Linked DNA regions of Kitasatospora fiedleri. The protein of the gene in region 3 interacts with the protein of the main gene of each other region in a pairwise test. Links are inferred from orthologs where the notes say so. Each region holds a gene or a part of one and is shown on either strand. Other genes may lie near its edges.

Region 1 (4,217 bases), 3.1 Mb from region 3 along the record:
CTGCCGTCCGACACGCCGTGTTCGGGGTGATTCGTCCCGGATCGACCCCGTGCGGCGTGCCCGCGGCACCGTCCGATCGTTCTAATCTGACGACTGTCATATCCCCGTCGGCACCTGGATGGATCTCATGTCAGCGGCCCCGCCCGACAACGACGTGCTCTGGGCCCGAGGGATCGTCAAGTCCCACCACGGCACCCCCGCCCTGCGCGGCGTCTCGCTGGGCGTCCGCGAGGGCGAGATGCTCGCCGTCACCGGCCCGCGCGGCTCCGGCAAGTCCACCCTGCTCGGCTGCCTGTCCGCGCAGCTCCCGGTCGACGAGGGCGAGGTCTGGTTCCACAGCTCCCCCGTGCACACCCTGGGCCGGGCCGGACGCGAGAAGCTCCGCCGCGAGCGCTTCGGCTACGTCGGCCCCGAGCCGCACCTGGTCCCGGAACTGACGGCCCGTGAGAACGTCGCCCTCCCCTTGCTGCTGGCCGGCACCGGCCACCGCGCCGCCTACCGCGCCGCCGGCGAGTGGCTGGAGCGCCTCGACGTCGCCGACTGCGCCCGCCTGCGCCCGGCCGAGCTCCAGCAGGACCGGCGCCAGCGGATCGCCGTCGCCCGCGCCCTCGCCCCCCAGCCGCCGGTCGTCTTCGCCGACGACCCGACCGCGCCGCTGCACCGCGACGCCCGCGAACAGGTCATGCGGATACTGGCCAGCGCCGCCCGCTCGCACCGGCTGACCCTGGTCCTGGCCACCCACGACCCGGCGCTCGCCCGGTTCGCCGACCGCACCGTCCACCTGGTCGACGGCCGGCTCTCGACCGAACCCGCCGACGCGGCCACCGTCGCCGCCGGGAACTGAGGGGAGCGCCGTGTACTACCTCAGGCTCGCCCGCGGCTACCGCGCCCTCGACCTCGCCCGCTGGCTGCTCACCGCGACCGCCGCCGCCGTGGTCGCCGCCTTCCTGCTGCGCGCCCTCGGCCGGGCCCTCCACGGGACGGAGGGCAACCTCGAACGGCTGCTCTGGTGCCTGCCGCCGCTCGCCGCCGTCGCCTGGTTCGCGGCCGTCGCCGCCCGGGCCGTCCCCGCCCAGCACCCCGAGCGGATCACCGGCCTCACCGCCGCCGGGGCCGGCCCCACCCGCATCCGGCTGCTGGTCGCCGGGGAGATCGCGCTCGCCTGCGGGCTCGGCTCCGCGGTCACCCTGCTGCTGTTCCTGATCCTGCGCAACGACATCGCCGGGCCCTCGCTCGCCCCCGCCGTCGGCATGGGCGTCCCGCTGCCCGCCGCCGCGCCGGTCGTCCTGCTCGCGGTCCTCCCGCTGGTCGCCGGGGTCTCCGCGGCCGGCGCGATCCGCCTCCCCGACAGCCTCCCGGGCCGGCCGGCCGAACCCGCCCGCACCCGCCACACCCTGCTGCGGGTGCTGCTGCCCGCCCCCGTCCTGCTCGCCGGACTCGGCCTCGAACTGTACGGGCTGCGCCCCGACGCCACCGACGCCGAACGCACCCTCGCCCTCCCCGCCGGACTCCCCGCCACCAGCCCCGCGCTGCTCACCGGCTGGACGCTCACCGCGTTCGCCCTCGCGCTGTGGACCGGCCCGCTGCTCGCCCTGGCCGGCCGGCTGCTCGCCCTGCGCCGCCCCGCCCCGCTCCGGCTGCTCGCCGGCCGGACCCTCACCGCCCAGGCCCGCCGCCTCGGCACCCCGCTGGCCGTCCTCACCGCGGTCGTCGCGCTGGCGCTGGTCGCCTGGCGCAGCTGGGCCCGGGCCGGCACCGCCCTCCCCGGCCTCACCCTGGTCGAGGGCGCCCTCGTGCTCGCCTGCGCGGTCGCCGCCCTGGCCGCCCGCCTCCACGAACTGCGCGCCGACCGCGGCCCCACCCTCGACGCCCTCGACCGCCTCGGCACCCCGCCCGGCCTGCTCACCGGCACCGTCACCCTCCGCGCCCTCGCCGCGGGCACGGTCCTGCTGCTGACGGGCGGACTGACGGTGCTGCTCTGCCCGCTGCCGTGAGACGGACGGAGGGGCCCGCCGTTCCCGGCCGGGCCCCTCGGTCGCGTCAGCGCGCGCGGTCGCGTCAGCCCGCGGCGGCCAGCTGCCCGCAGGCCCCGTCGATCTCCTGGCCGCGGGTGTCGCGGACGGTGGTGGGCACGCCGTGCGCCTGGAGGCGGCGGACGAACTCCCGCTCGTCCTCGGGCCGGGAGGCCGTCCACTTCGAACCCGGGGTCGGGTTGAGCGGGATCAGGTTCACGTGCACCCGGCGGTTCTTGATCAGGCGGCCGAGCAGGTCCGCCCGCCACGCCTGGTCGTTGATGTCCTTGATCAGCGCGTACTCGATGGACACCCGCCGCCCGGACTTCTCCGCGTAGTTCCACGCGGCGTCCAGCACCTCGTCGACCTTCCAGCGGGTGTTGACCGGGACCAGCTCGTCGCGCAGCTCGTCGTCCGGCGCGTGCAGCGACAGCGCGAGGCGGCAGCTCAGGCCCTCGTCGGCGAAGCGGTGCATGGCCGGGACCAGGCCGACGGTGGAGACGGTGATGCCGCGCTGGGAGAGGCCGAAGCCGTCCGGGGACGGGTCGGTGAGGCGGCGGATCGCGGACAGGACGCGGTTGTAGTTGGCCAGCGGCTCGCCCATGCCCATGAACACCACGTTGGACAGCCGGGCCTCGCCCCCGGGGACCGCCCCGGTCCTGAGGTCGCGCATGCCGGCCGCGATCTGCTCGACGATCTCCCCGGTGGACAGGTTGCGGGTCAGCCCGGCCTGGCCGGTCGCGCAGAACGGGCAGTTCATGCCGCAGCCGGCCTGCGAGCTGATGCACATGGTGACGCGGTCGGGGTAGCGCATCAGCACCGACTCGACCAGCGTGCCGTCGAACAGCTTCCACAGCGTCTTGCGGGTCGCGTCGTCGTCGCAGGAGACGTGCCGCACCACGGACATGAGCTCGGGCAGCAGCGCCTCGGTCAGCTTCGTCCGGCTCGCCGCCGGGATGTCCGTCCAGGTCTCCGGGTCGGCGGACATCCGGCCGAAGTAGTGGTTCGACAACTGCTTCGCGCGGAACGGCTGTTCGCCCAGCTCGGCAACGGCCTCCTTGCGCTCGGCGGGGCTGAGGTCGGCGAGGTGTCGCGGGGGCTTGGCGCCGCGCGGCGCGACAAAGGTCAGTTCTCCGGGCTTAGGCATGGTTGTTCCAGTGTCGCAGATCTGGGGAGCTGTCCCTTGTCCCGCTTGGGGCGGAGAGCTCGCCCTCGGCCGTCATCTGTCATCATCGGTTGGCCTCGCACGGCCCATAGGCGGCCCAGAGACCGATCTTGCGGGCGCGCCCGGGACCGGACATGGCGAGGGGCGGGGCACATAAAGCGCCTCGCCCCTGCCTTAGTCGGGCTGACGGGATTCGAACCCGCGATCTCCCCTTAGTCATAGGGGTGCTCTATCCGCTGAGCTACAGCGAATACACGATACAGGAGGATTGCAAGATCTCGGGCCCTACCGGATCGTGTAGTGCGGGATCGAGCTCGTCCCCTGAGCGTGACCCCGAGCCGGGAAGACCTCGTTGTTCCGGATCGTGTAGTGCGGGATCGAGCTCGTCCCCTGAGCGTGACCCCGAGCCGGGAAGACCTCGTTGTTCCGGATCGTGTAGTGCGGGATCGAGCTCGTCCCCTGAGCATGGCCCCGAGCCGGGAAGACCTCGTTGTTCCGGATCGTGTAGTGCGGGATCGAGCTCGTCCCCTGAGCATGGCCCCGAGCCGGGAAGAGATTCATGGCGGCATCCTAGAGGCAGATACCCCCTAACGGACCCAAACTGCACGCGGGTGGTGGAGCGGTTTTGGCCGGTGTCCTGCCTGGTCTGGGGTCGAGCATGAGCGGGGGGCCGTAAGCTGTTGCGACTCGGTCAGGGCTTTTTGGGCCTGACCGCTATTTGGCCGAGTGGCCCCCCGTTCTTGCTCGACGCGGGGCCCAGTCCTGGCAGGTGGGTAAAACCGTGGAGCCGCCCGCCCCAGCCACGGCGGGGTTTGAGGCCTCTGCCCTCGCTCTCGGACTTGCCGCGTGCGCGGCCGGGGCGCCGCCGGAGCGGGGCGAAGACAGGAGCGTCGGCGAGCGGCCAGGGCCGCGCGCTGGCGCGCTGTGCGCGCCTTGATGAAGTAGCGAAACTCGTAACCAGCTTCCCCCCTCAACCTCTCCTCCCCGCCGTCGGGCTCGGTGTGGTGCTTCGCTTGGGCTACCGTGCCTCGTTCTTCGCG
Region 2 (4,122 bases), 480 kb from region 3 along the record:
GCGGCGTCTTGGCGTCGCACAGCCGGACCTTGTTCTGCACGTCCGCGGCCGGGACGCCCAGGACGTCGGCGAGCCGGGAGAGCACCGCCTTGCCGCGGTCCTTCTGCTGGAGCAGCGCGGTGCGGGAGACCGACACCACCAGCTTGGTCTCGTTGCCGGCCAGAATCCGCCCGGAGGCGTCCAGGATCTCGCCGCGGACGGCGGGCTCCACCACCTCGCGGACGTGGTTGCCCTGGGCCTTCTCGGTGAACTCCTTGCCGTTGCGGATCTGCAGGTACCACAGCCGGCCGCCGAGGGTGGCCAGTAGCGACAGGACCAGCACCTGGAGGACGACCAGCCGGATCGTCACCCGGCGGGTCCGGCCGGTCTCGGGGATGTTGCTCACGTGCGCGGTCTCCGTCCCGGCTCAGGGGCGCTTGGCGAGGCCGAGCGCGCGCTTCTTCTTGTAGGGGGTGGCGGAGGGCTGGCGGGTGGTCCGGTAGCGGGCCAGCGCGCCGAGGCCGGAGCCGCCGTCCGCGCCGCGCTCGGTCTCGTTGACCACCCGGTCGCCGTCGAAGCGGCGGGCCAGCAGCATCACCAGCGGCACCGTGAACGGGGCCAGCAGTACGTCGTACAGCAGGGCGCTGAAGACCAGGCCGGTCAGTCCGACGTGCCGGGCCGCGGTGTCGCCGACCAGCGCGCCCACCGTCGCGTACAGCAGGGTGGAGACCACCGCGGCGACCGCGACCACGCCCAGCGCGGAGAGAGCCGAGCGCTGCCGGCCGCCCTCCGGCTTGAGCAGGCCGGCGCCGTAGCCGACCAGGCACAGCACCAGCGCGTACCGGCCGACCGCGTGGTCGGACGGCGGGGCGAGGTCGGCCAGCAGGCCGGCGCAGAAGCCGACCAGGCAGCCGCCGGTCGGCCCGTACACCAGGGCCAGGCCGACCACCACCAGCATCAGCAGGTCCGGGGTGGCGCCGGGCAGTTGGAGCCGGCCGAGGACGCTGACCTGGATGACCAGGGCCAGTACCAGCAGCACGGCGGACAGCAGAATCCGGTTCACACGCGGCATCAGTTCCCCCCGGTGGTCGGCGGTGCGGCGGCGATCGGGGCCTGCGGGTTGCCCGCGGCGCCGGCGGAGGCGGCGGGCACCGGCGGCAGCACGGCGTCCCGCGGGTCGGTGCGCGGCGGGACGACCACCACGCCGACCAGGTCGAGCCGGGTGAACTGCACGTACGGCTCGACCAGGATGGTCTTGGTCAGCTGGCCCGGCGTGGCCTGCACCTCCTTGACGGTGCCGACCGGCACGCCGGGCACGAACGGGCGGCCGCTCTGCGAGCCGAAGGTGACCAGCCGGTCGCCGGGCTTGACCTGGGCCCGGCCGTTCAGCAGCTCGATCCGCATCGGCGAGGCGCCCTGCCCGGCCGCGAAGCCGATCTCGCCGCCGCCCTCCAGCCGGACGCCGGCGGTGAAGCCGGGGTCGGAGGCGAGCAGCACGGTCGCGGTGGTCGGGGCGACGGTGGTGATCCGGCCGACCAGGCCCTGGCCGTCGATCACGGTCATGTCGCGGGTCAGGCCGTCGTCGCTGCCGGCGTCGATGGTGATGGTCCAGGAGAAGCCCTGGGCCGCGCCGATCGCGATGACCTGGGCGGCCTTGACGGTGTAGCCGCCGGAGCCGGCCGTGTGCAGCAGGTCGTCGAGCTGCTTGGTGCGGCCGGCCGCGGCGTCCGAGGAGGCCAGTCTCTGGCGCAGCTCGGTGTTCTCCCGGGTGATCTGGTCGAGCCGCTGCTGGTGGGTGCCGGCGTCGCGGATCGCCCGGATGTAGCCGGCGACCGGGTCGACCGCGCCGGCCGCGGCGTTCTCCGCCGGGCCGAGCGCGGAGGCCGCGGCCCGGCGGGCGCCGCCGAGCGGCGAGTCCTGGCCGCCCTTGATGTCCACGGTGATCAGGGCGAAGGCCACCACCACCAGCAGGACCAGCAGTAGTCGGCTCTCTCGGGTGTCCCTCACGGTGCTGCCGCCGCCCCTTCGTGCTGCATGCTCATCGGCTCAGCTCGGTGTGTAGTTCGGATTGCCTTGCTCAACGACGCTCGGTGGCGCTCAACGACGCCCGACGACGCTCAACGGCGCGGTTGGGCGTCCAGGACCTGCTGCAGTGCCTCGAACTCCTCGACGCACTTGCCCGCCCCCAGCGCCACCGAGTCCAGCGGGTTCTCCGCGATGTGCACCGGCATGCCGGTCTCCCGGCGCAGCCGCTCGTCCAGGCCGCGCAGCAGGGCGCCGCCGCCGGTGAGCACGATGCCGCGGTCCATCACGTCGCCCGCGAGCTCCGGCGGGCACTGGTCCAGCGTGGTCTTCACCGAGTCGATGATCGAGTTCACCGGCTCGTCGATGGCCTCGCGGACCTCGGCGGCCGAGATGACCACGGTCTTCGGCAGGCCGGAGACCAGGTCGCGGCCGCGGATCTCGGCGTGCTCGTCCTTCTCGCCCTCCAGGCCGAACGCGGAGCCGATCGACATCTTGATCTGCTCGGCGGAGCGCTCGCCCAGCAGCAGGCTGTACTCCTTCTTGATGTGCTGGACGATGGCGCTGTCCAGCTCGTCGCCGGCGACCCGCAGCGACTGCGCGGTGACGATCCCGCCGAGCGAGATCACCGCGACCTCGGTGGTGCCGCCGCCGATGTCGACCACCATGTTGCCGGTCGGCTCGTGCACGGGCAGGCCGGAGCCGATCGCCGCGGCCATCGGCTCCTCGATGATGTGCACCTGGCGGGCGCCGGCCTGCATGCTGGCCTCGACCACGGCGCGGCGCTCGACGCCGGTGATGCCGGAGGGGACGCAGACCACGACCCGCGGGCGGACCAGGTAGCGGCGGCGGTGGATCTTCATGATGAAGTACCGCAGCATCCGCTCGGTGATCTCGAAGTCGGCGATCACGCCGTCCTTGAGCGGGCGGATCGCGACGATGTTGCCGGGGGTCCGGCCGATCATCTTCTTCGCCTCGGCCCCGACCGCGAGGATTCCGCCGGTGTTGGTGTTCACGGCCACCACCGACGGCTCGTTCAGCACGATGCCCTTGCCCCGGACGTACACCAGCGTGTTCGCGGTGCCTAGGTCGATCGCCAGGTCCCGGCCGAGAAACGACAGGTTGTTCGCCATGGGATGTCGAGTGCCTTCCCGAGTTCGGATCAAGGGCGGGGAGCGGGCCGGCCGTGCGGGCCCGCGAGAGGGCTGACGGCGGCTGAGCAGCCGCTCCGTGCCCGTGAGTTGGGTCCATCGTAGTCACGCCGGTCAGCGCGGGCGGCGGGTACGGCGTGCCGCCCATTCTCCGGGGGCGAATCAGCTTCTCCTGGCATTGGGACGCCGTGTCGGAGGGTAGGGTTCCGTGATTTGAGGATTAACGCCCAGAGGGAGCAACCCGATCCGCCGTCCGGCCCCTGAGCTGCTCGTTCCCGGTGGGCGGCGCTCCATGCCCGGCGGGGGCACGGAGCACCGGATCGCTACCGGATCCTCACGCGTGCGCGGGGAAGAAGATCTTGATCTCGCGCTCGGCCGACTCCGGGGAGTCCGAGGCGTGGATCAGGTTCTCCCGGGTGATGGTCGCGTAGTCGCCGCGGATGGTGCCCGCGCCGGCCGCCAGCGGGTCGGTCGCGCCGGCCAGCGCCCGGATGCCGGGGACGACGTTCTCGCCCTCGACGATCAGCGCGATCGACGGGCCGGAGGTCATGAAGCCCAGCAGCGGCTCGTAGAAGTCGCGGCCGACGTGCTCGGCGTAGTGCTGCTCCAGGGTGGCGCGGTCGAAGGTGCGAAGCTCCATCGCAGCGAACCGCCAGCCGGCCTTGCGCTCGATCCGGCTGATGATCTCGCCGGCCAGGCCGCGCTGCACGGCGTCGGGCTTGAGCAGGACGAGAGTGCGCTGGGACACGGTACGGCTCCTGAGGTGTTCGGTCGTGCCTGACTGTGCCCCCGACACTACCCCGGCCGGGTCGGCACCCCGTCGCCCAGTCCCACGTCAGGCCGGTCAGGCCGGAGCCGCGGCCCCGTCGACGGCGGACTCGGCGGCGGCCGACTCGGCGGCGGCCCGCCGGGCCTTGAACTCGTCGATCTTGCGGCCGTAGTGGACCGAGCACCACCACAGGCCGCCGAA
Region 3 (4,913 bases):
TCACCGGGGCGCTCTTCTCCAGGTTGCGGTGACGCTCGGATGTGATGGACGACACGGGTGCCATCCGCGGCTGCTCCTGCCGGATCGGGACCGCGGCGGGCACCGGCTGGGGCGCGATGTGCGCCACGGGCGCCGGCTGCGGGACGGGTGCGGCGGGGGCGGGGGCGGCCCGGAGGTCCTCGGTCCGACCGGTCCGGATCGGCTCCGGGTCCGCGTCGTAGTCGTCGTCGGGGTCGTACCCCTGGCTGTCGTAGGTCTCGTCCTCGACCAGACCGAGATAGACCGCCATCTTGCGCATCGCGCCGGCCATGCTGCTGTCTCCTCCGCTCATGCGCCCACCGTGTCGCCCTGCGGATGCCGCGGTCATCTACGACCGGTCAGGGCCGACGGTCCGTCAGACCGCGGAGGTACGCTCGGAATGCGATCCACGGTTTACCAGCAGACTGATCATCTGCTAGGTTCTGTCCTATTTTGTCCTGCAGTCTGATCTACTTACTCGGTGACGTTACCCGAGCGGTGACCGCACTCCGAGCACCGCCGTACCGACGCGTACGTGTGTCGCTCCGGCGGCGATCGCCTGCTCCAAGTCCCCGCTCATCCCTGCCGAGACCATGGTTGCAGCCGGATGGGCCGCGCGTACGTCGCTTGCGATTTCCGCCAGCCGCGCGAAGGCGCGCGCCGGGTCGCCCGCCAGCGGGCCGGCCAGCGGTGCGACCGTCATCACACCGTCCAGCCGCAGGCCGGGCGTGTCGGCGATCCGGTCCGCCAGCGCGCGCACCTCGGCGGGGGCGACGCCCGCGCGGTGCTCGCCCTCCCCCGCCTCCTTCTCCAGGGCGACCTGCACCAGGCAGCCCAGCGGCGGCCGTTCGGCGGCGCGGACGGCGGCGGCCAGCGAGTCGACCAGGCGGTCGCGGTCCACCGAGTGCACGAGGTCGCTGTAGCGGACCACCGAGCGGGCCTTGTTGGTCTGGAGCTGGCCGACGAAGTGCCAGGTCAGCGGGAGCTGCACGCAGCGCTCGGCCTTGGGGGCGGCGTCCTGGTCGCGGTTCTCGGCGACGTCGGTGACGCCGAGGCCGGCCAGCAGCGCGGTGTCCTCGGCGGGGTAGGTCTTGGTCACCACGATCAGGGTGACCTCCGCGCGCCGGCGGCCGGCCGCCGCGCAGGCGTCGGCGATCCGGCGCTCGACCACGTCGAGGTTGGCGCCGAGCTGCTCGTAGCGGACGCGCTGACCCTCGGTCAGCGCGTCGGCGAACTCGGCGCGGCCCGGGAACGGGCCGTAGATGTCGTTCGTCATGAGTGTGTGGGCCCCAGCCAGACGTAGCTCGCGAGCCGGCCGGTGCGCTGCTCCCCGCGGTAGGAGTAGTGGTCGGCGGACTCGAGGGTGCAGACGGATGATCGGACCACATCCTGCACGCCCGCCTCGGCGAGCTGTGCGGCGACCCCCGCCGGGACGTCCAGCGCGGGGGTGCCCCAGGAGGTCTCGGCGTGCGCGGCCGGGACGAGCGCGGCGACCTCGGCGCGCAGCGCCGCCGGCACCTCGTAGCAGCGGCCGCAGACCGCGGGGCCGATCGCGGCGAGCATCCGCTCGGGCGGGCGCCCAGTTCGCGCATCGCGGCGACCGCGGCGGGGACCACCCCGGCGGCCAGGCCCGGGCGCCCGGCGTGCGCCGCGCCGACCACTCCGGCGGCCGGGTCGGCCAGCAGCACCGGGGCGCAGTCGGCGGTCAGCACGGCCAGCGCCAGCGGGCGGTCGGTGACCACCGCGTCCACGGTCGGGGCGGTGCCCTCGGGCTGGCGCTCCGTCACCACCGCGACCTCGGCACCGTGCACCTGGTTCATCCAGACCACGTCGGCCGGATCGAGGCCGAGTTCCCGGGCCGCGAGGAAACGGTTCTGCTTGACGGATTCAGGCGAATCGCCCACTGCACCGCCGAGGTTGAGCTCCCCGTACGGCGCGGTGCTCACCCCGCCCCACCGGGTGGTGGAGGCGAAGTGAGCACCGTGTCGGGAGACCGTATGGATCACTTGAGGAAGTCCGGCACGTCGAGCTCCTCGGCGGGGCTCTCGACGTACGGCTGCCGGACCGGCTGCACCTGCGGCGGCACCGGCGGGGCGGTGGCCGTCGCCGGGGCCGGGGCCTCGGCGGCCCGGGCCGGCTCCTCGGCGCGGGTGACCGAGCCGATCGAGCCGTAGGACGGGCGGGAGGCCGGGCGCTCCGGGGCGGCGGCCGGGGTCGCGGACGAGGCGGAGGACGACGAGGAGGTCGACTTCACCACCGGCTCGCGGACGATGGCGGGCGGCTGGCCGCCGTCGAACCCGGCCGCGATCACGGTGACCCGGACCTCGTCGCCGAGCGCGTCGTCGATCACCGCGCCGAAGATGATGTTGGCCTCCGGGTGGGCGGCCTCGCTGACCAGCTGGGCGGCCTCGTTGATCTCGAACAGGCCGAGGTCGGAGCCGCCGGAGATGGAGAGCAGCACGCCGCGGGCGCCGTCGATGGACGCCTCCAGCAGCGGCGAGGAGATCGCCATCACGGCGGCGGCCTTGGCGCGGTCCTCGCCGCGGGCCGAGCCGATGCCCATCAGCGCCGAACCGGCGTCCGACATGACCGACTTGACGTCGGCGAAGTCCAGGTTGATCAGGCCGGGGGTGGTGATCAGGTCGGTGATGCCCTGCACGCCGGAGAGCAGCACCTGGTCGGCGGAGCGGAACGCGTCCAGCACCGAGACCTGGCGGTCGGAGATCGACAGCAGCCGGTCGTTGGGGATGACGATCAGGGTGTCCACCTGCTCGCGCAGGCTGGCGATGCCGTCCTCGGCCTGGTTGGCGCGGCGGCGGCCCTCGAAGGTGAACGGGCGGGTGACCACGCCGATGGTCAGGGCGCCGAGCGAGCGGGCGATGTTGGCCACCACGGGCGCGCCGCCGGTGCCGGTGCCGCCGCCCTCGCCGGCCGTCACGAAGACCATGTCGGCCCCCTTGAGGACCTCCTCGATCTCCTCGCGGTGGTCCTCGGCGGCCTTCCGGCCGACCTCGGGGTTGGCGCCGGCGCCGAGACCGCGGGTGAGCTCGCGGCCGACGTCGAGCTTCACGTCGGCGTCGCTCATCAGCAGCGCCTGGGCGTCGGTGTTGATCGCGATGAACTCGACGCCCTTGAGCCCGACCTCGATCATCCGGTTGATGGCGTTGACTCCGCCGCCGCCGATGCCGACGACCTTGATGACCGCGAGGTAATTCTGGGGTGCTGCCACGTCGGGGCCTCTCGCCTCGAATTTCCGGGTCGGCTCCCCTGGATTGTGAAGGCCGACGGATGTCGATGGGTGGGAAGCACGTGGTTCCAACCCGAACCCTAAACTTGAGGTTGAGGGTTATGGCTGTGCCCGTGTCACCTCGGTGTCGAGCACAGCTCGTTGACACAGGACAGTAGGTCGCAACCGGCGCGTGTTTCAACGAACACGCCGAGCTTCCCTTTTTCTTTTGAGCCTATGTGATCATCGACCCCGCGGTGAAACCGGGGTGACCACCAAGGGTCGGACCGGAGCCGTGGCCCCGTCAATACCGCCCCCGGGCACAGAACTTACCGGATCAACCCGACACCGCCGGGGCATCCGGCGCACTCACGTCGTAATTCGACGCCTTCTGACCGAGCAGGGCGGTCAGCACCTTCGCCTTCCGGCCGGTGTCCTCCGCACTGCCCCAGCGCACGGTCGCGCCGGAGGCCAGCTTCAGCCGGATGTCGTCGTAGGAGTAGACCGTGAGCGAACCGGCCTGCTGCGCCACCTCCGGCGGGAGGCCCGCGGCCACCGTGATCGCCGAGCGGACCAGGGTCGGGCGGTCGATCACGCCCACCGCGTCCTGGGCCGGCCGGCTCAGTTCGAGCGCCACCACCGGGACGCCGGCCGGGGGCTGCGGCTCGGTGGCGAACTCCACACCGTCCGCGTCGACCTGGACGAAGCCGCCGCCCTCGTGCTGGATCGCCGCCACCGGGCGGCGCTCGGTGACCTTCACCCGCAGGGTGTGCGGCCAGCCGCGCCAGACCTCGGCGTCGGCCACCCGGGGCACCTTCGCCACCTCGGCCCGGGCCTCGTCCAGGTCGACCCGGGCCAGCGGGCCGCGGGCCGTGCCGCCGAGCGCCCGCTCGACGTCCTGCTGGGTCAACCGGCCCGAGTCCAGGCCCTGGACGGCCACCCCGCGGACGTCCAGCGCGGAGGAGAAGAACACCGTCCAGCCGAGCGCCCCGGCCACCAGCGCGCCCAGCGCGACCAGCACCGCGACGCCCCGGCGGGAGAGTCGGAGCCGGGGCGGGCGGGCCGGGCCGCCCTCCTCCAGCTCCTCCTCGTACTCCTCGTCAGCCACGGCGGCGGCCGCCGCGGGCGGCCTCGATCGCCTCGTACACCATCTGCACCAGCAGGTCGTCGGCGTCCCGGCGGCCGAACTCGGCGGCGGAGCGCGACATCTCCCACAGCTTGGCCGGGTCGGTCAGCACCGGCAGCACGTTCTTCAGCACCCAGTCCGGGGTCAGCTCGGCGTCGTCGACCAGCAGACCGCCGCCCGCCTTGACCATCGGCTGGGCGTTCAGCCGCTGCTCGCCGTTGCCGATCGGCAGCGGCACGAACGCGGCCGGCAGGCCCACCGCGGCCAGCTCGGCCACCGTCATCGCACCGGCCCGGCAGAGCATCATGTCGGCCGCCGCGTACGCCAGGTCCATCCGGTCCAGGTAGGGCAGCACCCGGTACGGCGGCATGCCCGGGATGTCGTCGATGGTCGGCAGCTCGTTCTTCGGACCGACCGCGTGCAGGATCTGCACCCCGTACTGCTGGAGCCGGGGCGCGATCGCCTGCACCGTCTCGTTCAGACGCCGGGCGCCCTGCGAGCCGCCGGAGACCAGCAGGGTGGGCAGCCGCTGGTCGAGGCCGA

Evidence for each region. Proteins that work in one complex are often made in the same cells at the same time.
Region 1: the proteins of ftsZ (region 3) and rlmN interact in binary tests that used the Escherichia coli proteins (3 or more experiments, as listed by UniProt). The link is inferred for Kitasatospora fiedleri from one-to-one orthologs.
Region 2: the proteins of ftsZ (region 3) and QMQ26_RS12065 interact in binary tests that used the Escherichia coli proteins (3 or more experiments, as listed by UniProt). The link is inferred for Kitasatospora fiedleri from one-to-one orthologs.

What each region holds. Positions count from the first base shown.
Region 1 is NZ_OX419519.1:5,229,290-5,233,506, reverse strand. The notes cover bases 1,110-4,101. They hold rlmN (23S rRNA (adenine(2503)-C(2))-methyltransferase RlmN), read right to left. Parts: upstream 3,160-4,101; coding sequence 2,059-3,159; downstream 1,110-2,058. Other genes in these bases: QMQ26_RS24085 (hypothetical protein), read left to right, coding at 1,110-1,994. Outside these bases: QMQ26_RS24090 (ABC transporter ATP-binding protein), read left to right, coding at 128-844; more of QMQ26_RS24085, read left to right, coding at 855-1,109; QMQ26_RS24075 (peptide deformylase), read right to left, coding at 4,196-4,217.
Region 2 is NZ_OX419519.1:2,584,722-2,588,843, forward strand. Bases 1,110-4,006 are described here. They hold QMQ26_RS12065 (rod shape-determining protein), read right to left. Parts: upstream 3,123-4,006; coding sequence 2,097-3,122; downstream 1,110-2,096. Other genes in these bases: mreC (rod shape-determining protein MreC), read right to left, coding at 1,110-1,986; ndk (nucleoside-diphosphate kinase), read right to left, coding at 3,487-3,900; QMQ26_RS12075 (DUF4233 domain-containing protein), read right to left, coding at 3,997-4,006. In the rest of the region: mrdA (penicillin-binding protein 2), read right to left, coding at 1-385; rod shape-determining protein MreD, read right to left, coding at 407-1,051; more of mreC, read right to left, coding at 1,051-1,109; more of QMQ26_RS12075, read right to left, coding at 4,007-4,122. UniProt on the Escherichia coli protein: Forms membrane-associated dynamic filaments that are essential for cell shape determination. Acts by regulating cell wall synthesis and cell elongation, and thus cell shape.
Region 3 is NZ_OX419519.1:2,104,251-2,109,163, forward strand. What follows is about bases 1,135-4,114. They hold ftsZ (cell division protein FtsZ), read right to left. Parts: upstream 3,248-4,114; coding sequence 2,021-3,247; downstream 1,135-2,020. Other genes in these bases: QMQ26_RS09905 (YggS family pyridoxal phosphate-dependent enzyme), read right to left, coding at 1,135-1,294; QMQ26_RS09920 (cell division protein FtsQ/DivIB), read right to left, coding at 3,582-4,114. Outside these bases: QMQ26_RS09900 (cell division protein SepF), read right to left, coding at 1-310; more of QMQ26_RS09905, read right to left, coding at 506-1,134; more of QMQ26_RS09920, read right to left, coding at 4,115-4,352; murG (undecaprenyldiphospho-muramoylpentapeptide beta-N-acetylglucosaminyltransferase), read right to left, coding at 4,345-4,913. UniProt on the Escherichia coli protein: Essential cell division protein that forms a contractile ring structure (Z ring) at the future cell division site. The regulation of the ring assembly controls the timing and the location of cell division.